One region of the Nocardioides sp. GCM10027114 genome, then DNA from elsewhere that is predicted to be linked to it. Evidence: riboswitches for the same ligand, from Rfam matches in the RefSeq annotation. Region 1 holds a riboswitch; the other holds the start of a gene.
The links. A riboswitch is a leader RNA that binds a small molecule or an ion and turns the genes downstream of it on or off. The one in region 1 is predicted to bind cobalamin.
Positions count from the first base shown of each region.

Region 2: linked by a shared signal. The riboswitch ahead of ACFP2E_RS04215 (ribonucleoside-diphosphate reductase subunit alpha) and the one ahead of ACFP2E_RS17265 (hypothetical protein) in region 1 are both predicted to bind cobalamin.

Region 1 is NZ_JBHSSS010000029.1:99,327-103,868, reverse strand. It holds gene ACFP2E_RS17280 (ABC transporter ATP-binding protein) at 1-18, opposite strand, end outside; gene ACFP2E_RS17275 (energy-coupling factor transporter transmembrane component T) at 15-1,124, opposite strand; gene ACFP2E_RS17270 (hypothetical protein) at 1,124-2,095, opposite strand; gene ACFP2E_RS17265 (hypothetical protein) at 2,080-3,165, opposite strand; cobalamin riboswitch at 3,239-3,381, opposite strand; gene ACFP2E_RS17260 (DUF222 domain-containing protein) at 3,450-4,542, opposite strand, start outside.
Region 2 is NZ_JBHSSS010000007.1:38,395-42,936, reverse strand. It holds gene ACFP2E_RS04230 (ABC transporter ATP-binding protein) at 1-407, opposite strand, end outside; gene lipB (lipoyl(octanoyl) transferase LipB) at 496-1,221, opposite strand; gene ACFP2E_RS04220 (TIGR01777 family oxidoreductase) at 1,244-2,161, opposite strand; cobalamin riboswitch at 2,277-2,504, shown strand; gene ACFP2E_RS04215 (ribonucleoside-diphosphate reductase subunit alpha) at 2,647-4,542, shown strand, end outside.

The sequences.
Region 1 (4,542 bases):
TCCACGCAGCTCGATCATGCGGGGACCTCCTGGAGCGTGGACTGGGGGGTGGAGTCTGCCAGCGGCGGCGCGGGGGCGCACAACCCGCCCAGCAGGCCGAGGGCGGCCGGCGCGAGGGCCAGCAGGGTCATCGGCGGCACGGCGTCGAGGGTCGGGTGGACGACGTCGAGGCGGCGGTCGGCGAGCGACCAGGCGGCGACGCCGGCGAGCAGGCCGGAGGCCGCGACGAGGACCTCCTCGACGCGCCACCGGTCGGCGCGGTAGCGGGTACGCCGGACCCGGCGACCGGCGCTGGCGATGCCGACAACGGCGGCCAGGACGCCGAGGAGCAGCATCGGCGCGGCGAGGTAGCGCGGCGCGGTGGTGTCGAGCACCGCGTAGATCCCCACGCAGAGACCGCCGACCCCGGACAGCATGAGGGCGCCGGTACGACGCCGCTCCGCCGGCGTGGCGGCACCCGACCGGCCGTAGCCCCGGGTGTCCATCCCCGCCGCGAGGGCCAGCGACCGCTCCAGCGCGTCCTCGAGCACCGGGACGAGGGTGCGCCGGAACCGCCCGGTGCGGCTGGTCGCGCCGGCTCGGAGCCCCTGCGCGGCTCGCACCCGGCGGACGCTGTCGGCGAACTGCGGGAGCACGGTGACGGCCACCACCAGGGCGGTGCCCACCTCGTAGAGGGCGGGCGGCACCGAGCGCAGCAGCCGCTTCGGGTTGGCCAGGGAGTTGGCGGCGCCGACGCAGATCACGATGGTGGCCAGCCGGAGCCCGTCGTACAGGCCGGCCAGCAGCGCCTGAAGCGTGAGCGGCCCCAGCAGCCGGACCCCGTCCACCCAGCCGGGCAGCGGGATCTCGGGGAGGTCGAGGAGCACGGTGCCGCCCTCGACGCCGAAGACGATCCGGAACGCGACCCGGATGGCGACGATCACGACGCCGACCCAGACGTAGATGCGGAACGATCGCGACCACGGCTGGTCACCGCGGCGCGCCGCCACCACCACCGCGACCGCTCCCAGCACGAGGAGCAGCACCAGCGGGTTGGTGGTGAACGACGCCGCCGCGGCGAGCGCGATCGCCCACACCCACCAGGCCACGGGGTGCAGGTCTCGGCGCAGCCGTGGGCGGACCATCAGGCCGCCTGCCTCCGACGCAGGAGGGCGACGACGCCGGCCACGCCGAAGAGCCCGGCGATGCCGACCGGGGCCACCCAGGTGGGCAGGCCGCCGTCAGCCGAGGGCGGGTCGCCGACCGCGACGGCGTCGTCGTCGGCCGGGGTCAGCTCGGCCGAGGGCGAGGGGTCCTCGTCCTTCGTCCTGGACTCGGCCTTCCGGTCCTTGCGGTCGCCCTTGCCGCGGTCGGTCTTGCCGTCGGACCTGCCGTCGGACCTGCCGTCGGACCTGCCGTCGCCACCGGCCCGCTGCTTCGGGCCCTCGCTCGGCGCAGCGCTCGCCGAGGGCGACGGCGACGCCGAGCTGGGAGCGCCACCGGCCGAGCCCGTCGTGCCGCCGGTGGAGCCGCCGGAGCCTGATCCGCCGGCGGAGCCGCCGCCGGAACCACCGGAGCCGCCGGAGCCGCCGCTGCCGCCGGAGGCGTTGTGCTGCGGCGGGGCGACGCTCGGCTGGTCCTGCGTGCCGCCGTCCTGCCAGACGAGGCCGAGGGAGCCGCCGTCGGGGACCTCGAGACTGTCGATGCCCTCGCTGGAGTAGACCCAGCCGCCCTTGCCGTCGGACCAGAAGATCCCCCAGTAGGCGTCCGCCGGGGGCATGGTGCGGCACTCCGCGTCGGCGGGCAGGCCGTCGACCTTGCAGACGACGCCCGGGTACTGCTGGGTGCGGGTCAGGTCGTGGTGGACCTCGGCGATGGCTGACGCGACGTCGCCGCCGCCCTCGGCCACGCAGTCGGTCTCGGTGCCGCCGCCCGCGCCGTTGAAGTCGACGACCACGGACACGCCCGCACCGGTGGCGCAGGTCGCCGCCGACGCCGGCGGCATCGGGACGAGCACCAGGCTCGCCGCCGCGAGGACCCCCGCGGCGACGAGACGGCTGGCTGCCTGCCGGCCGGCGCTGCGTGCTGCGCGAAGCACGGTCAGCGGTTCCGGCACTGCTCGACGGTCAGGAAGGACAGCGCCGGCGCGGCCTGGGTGGTGGCACGCCGCCACTGGTCCTCGGCCTCGACGGTGATGCCGTCCTGCTTGGCCGTGCGGTAGCCGGCGCGGTCGTAGGCGATGGCGCCCGTCTCGCCCGCGAGCGGCGTGCCCGCCTGGCCACGGCCGACGGTCAGCTTGTCGACCCAGCCGGCCGCCTTGACTGCCGGCCTGCAGGAGCCGCGCTCACCCAGCGCCCAGGCGGCGAGGCCGGTGCTGTTCGTGTTGCTGCCCTCCTCGCTTCCGCCGAAGCTCCCGTTGGTCTTCTGCTGCTGCTTGAGCCACGAGACGGCGTCGTTGACCGCGTTCCGGACGACCTTGCCCTTGCGGCCCGATTCCAGCAGGTTGATGACCGACAGCGCGGTGACGTCGGTGCTCGGTGCCGACGACGCCGCGTCGCCGCCGTCGCACGACTGGTCGGGGGCCGCCTTGGGCGCGAAGGCGAGACGGAAGTAGCCCGCGTCGCACTGCTGCTGGAGCAGGAAGCGGAGGGCGTCGCCGGCGCGGTCGGAGCCGGCGCGGGCCAGACCACGCGCGGCGAAGGCCTGCCCGATGGTGTTGGCGTAGTCGGTGCCGGTGGTCTCGTCCTCGATGCGGCCGACCTGCCCGGGCACGTTGCTGACCAGGCCCTCGAGGCGCTGGACGAGGTCCTTGCCGCCGAGCCGGGTCGGGTCGCCGCCGGTCGCCTGGGCGAGGACGACCGCCTTGGCCACGGAGCCGGCGTACACGTCGGAGGAGCCCCAGTCGGCGCCGGTCGTCCAGCTGTCGACGTGGGGCGCGATGGCGCGACGGATCTTACGTTCGGCCTTGCGCTGACCGCCGATCGCGTCGAGCGCGAGGGCGAGGTCGGCGGTGAGGCCGTAGTCGTCGAAGTCGTACTGGTTGTTGTGCACCAGGCCGCCGGTGAGCTGCTGCTTGAGCCAGCGGCCGCTGCGGTCGTCGGCCGCGGCGGCGGCCGGCCCGGCGAGGGTGGTGGCGAGCATCAGTCCGGCGGCGACAGCCGCGACCGGACGGAGGACGTGACGCATGAAGATCCTTCCCGCTGCACAGCGGGAGGCGACCCGGACCGGGTGTCCACCCGCTGCTTTCCTCGACAGCGATGTGTTCAGGACGCGTCGTCGCGGGTGTTCCGGCTCGCGGCCCCGAAGGACCGCCTACGGTTGCGGGTCAGCGCCGGACTTGGACCGGCTTCCCCCTGCGACGGGCGTGATTGATGTGTGCGAGCGGCACACTACCCCGGTTTCGCGCTCCCCCGCGCCGCGGTCCGTACGAGGTGGCCGGACGTCACCGCGCACGTACTGGCCGATGCCGCCTATCTGCGGCGGTGGAACCGCACGTCGCCGGATGCGTGGAACTCCGTCGTGTACGCCGGGTCGTGGGCGCGGTGGTGGTGCCACGAGCACAGGCTGACCCCGTCGTCGAGGTCGGTCCGGCCGCCCAGGGCCCACTCGTGCTTGTGATGCGCCTCGGACCAGGTCGCGGGGATGGTGCAGCCGGCCGCGCGGCAGGTCTTGTCGCGCACCGCCATCGCGAGGCGTTGGGCGTCGGTGAACAGCCGCTTCGCCCGTCCTTGGTGGAGGATCTCGCCCTTGCCGCCGAGCACCATCGGGACCAGGTCCGCGGTGCAGGCCAGCCGCATCGCCTCCGACGCGGACACGAGATCGCCAGTCCCGAGCCCGGCGGCACCGAGCCGGGCGCGGAGCTGGTCGAGATCGATCGTCACCACCACCGTGGTGGCGCGGCCGCCGTGCCGCGGCAGCCTCGCGGGGTCGAGGTGCTCGAGCAGCGCACCGAACGCCTCCCCGAGCAGCCGGTCGCGCGGGACCTTCTCGTCGCCACTTGCTTGGCGTGGGCTGGAGTACGCGTCCAGGTAGGTCCGGAGCCGCCCCGCCACCGCATCACTCACCCGGGCATGGATCTCGGTCGTGCCGTCGCCCTGTCGCCGGAACGTCAGGCTGGTGCGGCGCCGGGCGTGCGCCTCGGCCCGCTCCAGCGCGTCCCGCTCCGCCGCCTCCGCCACCTCGGGGGCGACGACCTCGAGCACCTTCGCGCCGAGCACCCGCAGCTGTTTCGGCGCGAAGTGGGCGGCCTGACCGACGAGGTACTCCTCCGCCCGCGCCACGACCTCCGGGTCGAGGTCGGCGGGCAGGTCGTCGAGCGCGGCCACCAGCACCCGCGCCTGGGCCGGATTCACCGACCCCTGCGCGAGCCCCTGCCCGACCCGGGACCACCTGCCGGTGATCGCCTCGGCCAGCCGGGCCGCCCCCAGCGCGCGGCCGGCGTCGGTGCGGGTCGCGTTGGCCAGCCACGCCGCCGCCGACCGCGCACCCGAGTCCAGCGCCACCTCGTCGGCGTTCGCGAGCACCCGCAGCTTCAGCTCCTCCACCCGCGCCGCCAGCGCGGAC
Region 2 (4,542 bases), on a different contig from region 1:
TTGTAGCGGTCCCCGTCGCGGCCGGTCAGCCCGACCGTCTCGAGCGCCGCGTCGATCCTGGTCGACGCGACCCCGCGCGAGTCGGCGAGCAGTGCGAGGTTCTGGCGCCCGGTGAAGTTGGGAGCGAACTTCGGCATCTCGACGACCGCGCCGACGCGGTCGATCACGTGGGGGAGCCGCTTCGGCAGCGGCTGGCCGAAGAGTCGCATCGTGCCCGTGGTCGGCCGGGAGAGCCCGAGGAGCATGCGGATGGTCGTGGTCTTGCCCGAGCCGTTCGGCCCGAGGAAGCCGTGGACACCACCGGCCGGGACGGCGAGGTCGAGGCCCTGGACGGCCACCCTCAGCCCACCCCGCCGGGTGCGGTACTCCTTGCGGAGGCCCTTGGTCTCGATCACCAGATCCGCCACGCCGCCCCCACCGTCCCCGAAGTCACGAGCGAGGATCCTGCCACCCCGGGTTCGAACGGCCCGCGCCGGCCTCGCCGGGGAGAACCGGTCAGGGGGTGACGAGCTGGATGCGCGGGGTCCGGCCGGGCTCGGGACGGGGCTCGTAGTCGGGGGTCGGCGTGTAGTCGGACCAGGAGAGGTACTCGCGCAGGTGGCGCTCGGCGAGGGGCAGGACCTCGGCGATCGTGACGTCCCGGCCGAGCTCCTTGCTCAGCGAGGTCACCCCGGCGTCGGCGATGCCGCAGGGGACGAACCGGTCGTACCAGCCGAGGTCCACGTCGCAGTTCAGCGCGAAGCCGTGCATCGCCACGCCACGGCTGACCCGGATCCCGATCGCGGCGATCTTCCGCTCCGGGCCCCTGTCGTCGGCCTGCAGCCAGACCCCGCTGCGCCCCGGCACCCGCGCGGTGGTGACGCCGAGGTCGCGGCAGACCGCGATCAGCGCCTCCTCGAGGCGGCGTACGTAGTCGACGACCTTGACGTGGTCGGGCAGCGTGACGATCGGGTAGCCGACGAGCTGGCCGGGGCCGTGGAACGTGATCTTGCCGCCGCGGTCGACGTCGATGACCGGTGCGCCGCCGGGGTCGGCCGGGCGCTCGTGGGGGTCGGTGCGCTTCCCGGCGGTGAAGACCGGCGGGTGCTCGAGCAGCAGCACGGTGTCGGGGGAGCGGCCCTCGACGACATCCGCGTGGACCCCGCGCTGGAGGTCCCACGCGGCGAGGTACTCGACGGCGTCGTCGCCGAGCCCGGCGACGCGGAAGGCAAGCTCGCTCACCCGGGCAGCCTACCTCCGCCCACTACTTGCGGGCCTTCGGCTCCTTGGCCAGCGCGGAGGCGAGGACCGAGGTGACGTCGCGGTCGCGGAACGAGAAGCCGGCGGCCTCCAGCGCGGCGGGCCGCAGGTTCTGGGAGCCCAGCACCTCGGGCGCCATCCGGCCGGCGGCCACCTTGAGCACCGGCGCCGGCACGAACGTGAGGGCCGGGCGGTTCACGGCGCGCGCCAGGGCCCTGGTGAACTCGGCGTTGGTCGGGGTGGTGGGGCAGCAGAGGTTCACCGGCCCGCTGAGGTCGTCGTTCTCCGCGAGCCAGGTGACCGCCGCGACCCAGTCGCGCAGCGAGATGACGGGGAAGTACTGCCGGCCGTCGCCCAGCCTGCCGCCGAGCCCGGTCTTGAAGAGCAGCCGCAGCTGCTTGAGCGGCGGGCTGGTCCGGTCCATCACGGGCGCGGTGCGGAGGATCGCGACCCGGGCGCCGGCATCGACCGCCGGCTCGGCCGCGGCCTGCCACTCGCGGCAGACCTGGGTCATGAGGGAGTCGCCGCGGCTGTCGGCGTCCTCGGTCAGCACCTCGCTGCCGTGGTCGCCGTAGAACGCGATCGCGTTGCCGGCGAGGAACACGGGCTTTGAGTCCGTCGCGGCGATGGCGTCGGCGAGCACCTGCGTGGTGACGACCCGGCTCTCGCGCAGCTCGCGCGCCCACTTCTCCGAGTGGGGGTTGCCGGCGGTGGGGGAGCCGGCGACGTTGACGACGACGTCGGCCTCCTCGATGAGGCCCTGGTCGACCTTGCCCTCGTAGGGGTCCCACGTGGACTCGTCCGGCGCCGAGCTCTGCTTCCGGGTGAGGGCCGTGACCGCGTGACCGCGGTCGATGAGGGACTTGCTCAGGTGGCGGCCCAGGAAGCCCGAGGCCCCGGCGATGACGACGTGGCGGGTCATGCCGCCAGCCTTGCAGCCCCGGTCAAGGGCTGGTCGTGGTGGTGGGGAGTGCCGCGACACGCCCGACACGCCGACCACGACATCTGGGTCCCACCATCGGGGCCCACCCCTACATATGGTGGCGGACGCAGCTGGTTCGACGCCCCACCCAGGGGTGTCGAGGCAAGAGGGAACCCGGTGTGACTCCGGGACTGCCCCGCAGCGGTGAGTGGGAACGACCGCCGTCATCAGCACTGGTCCGACGGGACCGGGAAGCGACGGCCAGTAGGGGTCGAGCGGTGCCACCCGGCGCCGTACGACGTGCCCGCGAGTCCGAAGACCTGCCAGCGCACCGCACCCGACGGGTGCGGTGGTCCGAGGCCTCGCGGGTGGGCCGACGGCTGGTACGACGCCGCGCGCGGCCCTGTCGGGGGCCCGGTGCGGGGTCGCCCGGTCCCCTCCCGCGTGTCCCGGACCTCCGAGACCGATCTCGCGAGGAGAGAGACATGACGGTCACCGAGACGCCCACCAGACGGGCGTCCATGCAGGTGCGCAAGCGCAACGGGGACACCGAGCCCGTCGACGTCAACAAGATCGTCCGGGCGGTCGACCGCGTCGCCCGCGACCTCGACGACGTCGACCCGATGCGGGTCGCGACCCGCACCATCAGCGGCCTCTACGACGGGGCCACCACCGCCGAGCTGGACCGGCTCTCGATCCAGACGGCCGCCGAGATGATCGGCGAGGAGCCGCAGTACTCCCGGCTCGCCGCCCGGCTGCTCGCCGGCTACATCGACAAGGAGGTGCGCAACCAGGGCGTCGCGTCCTTCAGCCAGTCCGTCGCCCTCGGCCATGCCGAGGGGCTGATCGGCGACGCGACCGCGGCGTTCGTCAAGGACAACGCCCGCAAGCTCGACTTCGCCGTCGACGACACCGCCGACCGGCGGTTCGAGTACTTCGGGCTGCGCACCGTCTACGACCGCTACCTGCTGCGGCACCCCACCACACGGCTGGTCGTCGAGACCCCGCAGTACTTCCTGCTCCGGGTGGCCTGCGGGCTCGCACAGAGCCCGGGGGAGGCCATCCGCTTCTACCGGCTGATGTCGTCGCTGGCCTACCTGCCGTCGTCGCCGACGCTCTTCAACTCCGGGACCCGGCACACCCAGATGTCGTCGTGCTACCTCGTGGACAGCCCGCGCGACGACCTCGACTCGATCTACAGCCGCTACGCACAGGTGGCGAAGCTGTCGAAGTTCGCCGGCGGGATCGGGATCTCCTTCACCCGGGTCCGGTCCCGCGGGGCGCTGATCCGGGGCACCAACGGGCAGTCGAACGGGATCGTGCCGTTCCTGCGGACGCTGGACTCGTCGGTCGCCGCGGTCAACCAGGGCGGCCGCCGCAAGGGCGCCGCCTGCGTCTACCTCGAGCCGTGGCACCCCGACGTGGAGGAGTTCCTCGAGCTGCGCGACAACACCGGTGAGGACGCCCGGCGCACCCACAACCTCAACCTCGCCCACTGGGTGCCCGACGAGTTCATGCGGCGGGTCGAGGCCGACGAGGCGTGGTCGCTCATCGACCCGGACCAGGCGCCGGAGCTGCCGGACCTGTGGGGCGAGGCGTTCGACGCGGCGTACCGGCGGGCCGAGGAGGAGGGCCGCTACGTGCGGCAGGTGCCTGCCCGCGAGCTCTACGGCCGGATGATGCGCACGCTCGCCCAGACCGGCAACGGCTGGATGACCTTCAAGGACGCCGCCAACCGGACCTGCAACCAGACGCGCGACCAGCATCCGGGAGAGGGGCCCGGCGGCCCGGTGGTGCACCTGTCCAACCTGTGCACCGAGATCATCGAGGTCTCCTCGGACGACGAGACCGCGGTCTGCAACCTCGGCTCGGTCAACCTCGCCCAGCACCTGGTCGGTGACCCCACGTCGGTCGAGCTCGTCGAGACCATCGACTGGGAGAAGCTCCGCGAGACCGTCCGGACCGCCGTCCCGCTGCTCGACCGGGTCGTCGACATCAACTACTACCCGAGCCCGGAGGCGGCCGCGTCGAACCCGCGGTGGCGGCCGGTGGGGCTGGGGCTGATGGGGCTGCAGGACGCGTTCTTCGCGCTGCGGCTGCCCTTCGACTCCGACGAGGCGCGCGAGCTCTCGACGCGGGTGCAGGAGGAGATCTACCTGACCGCGCTCGAGGTGTCCTGCGAGCTGGCTCGCCTCCACGGACCCCACCCCTCGTACGCCGAGACGCGGGCCGCCGCGGGCGTGCTGCAGCCGGACCTGTGGGACGTCACCGGCACCCAGACCGAGCGGTGGGAGCGGGTGCGCGGCGGTATCGCCGAGCACGGCCTGCGGAACTCGCTGCTGGTCGCGATCGCGCCGACGGCGACGATCGCGTCGATCGCC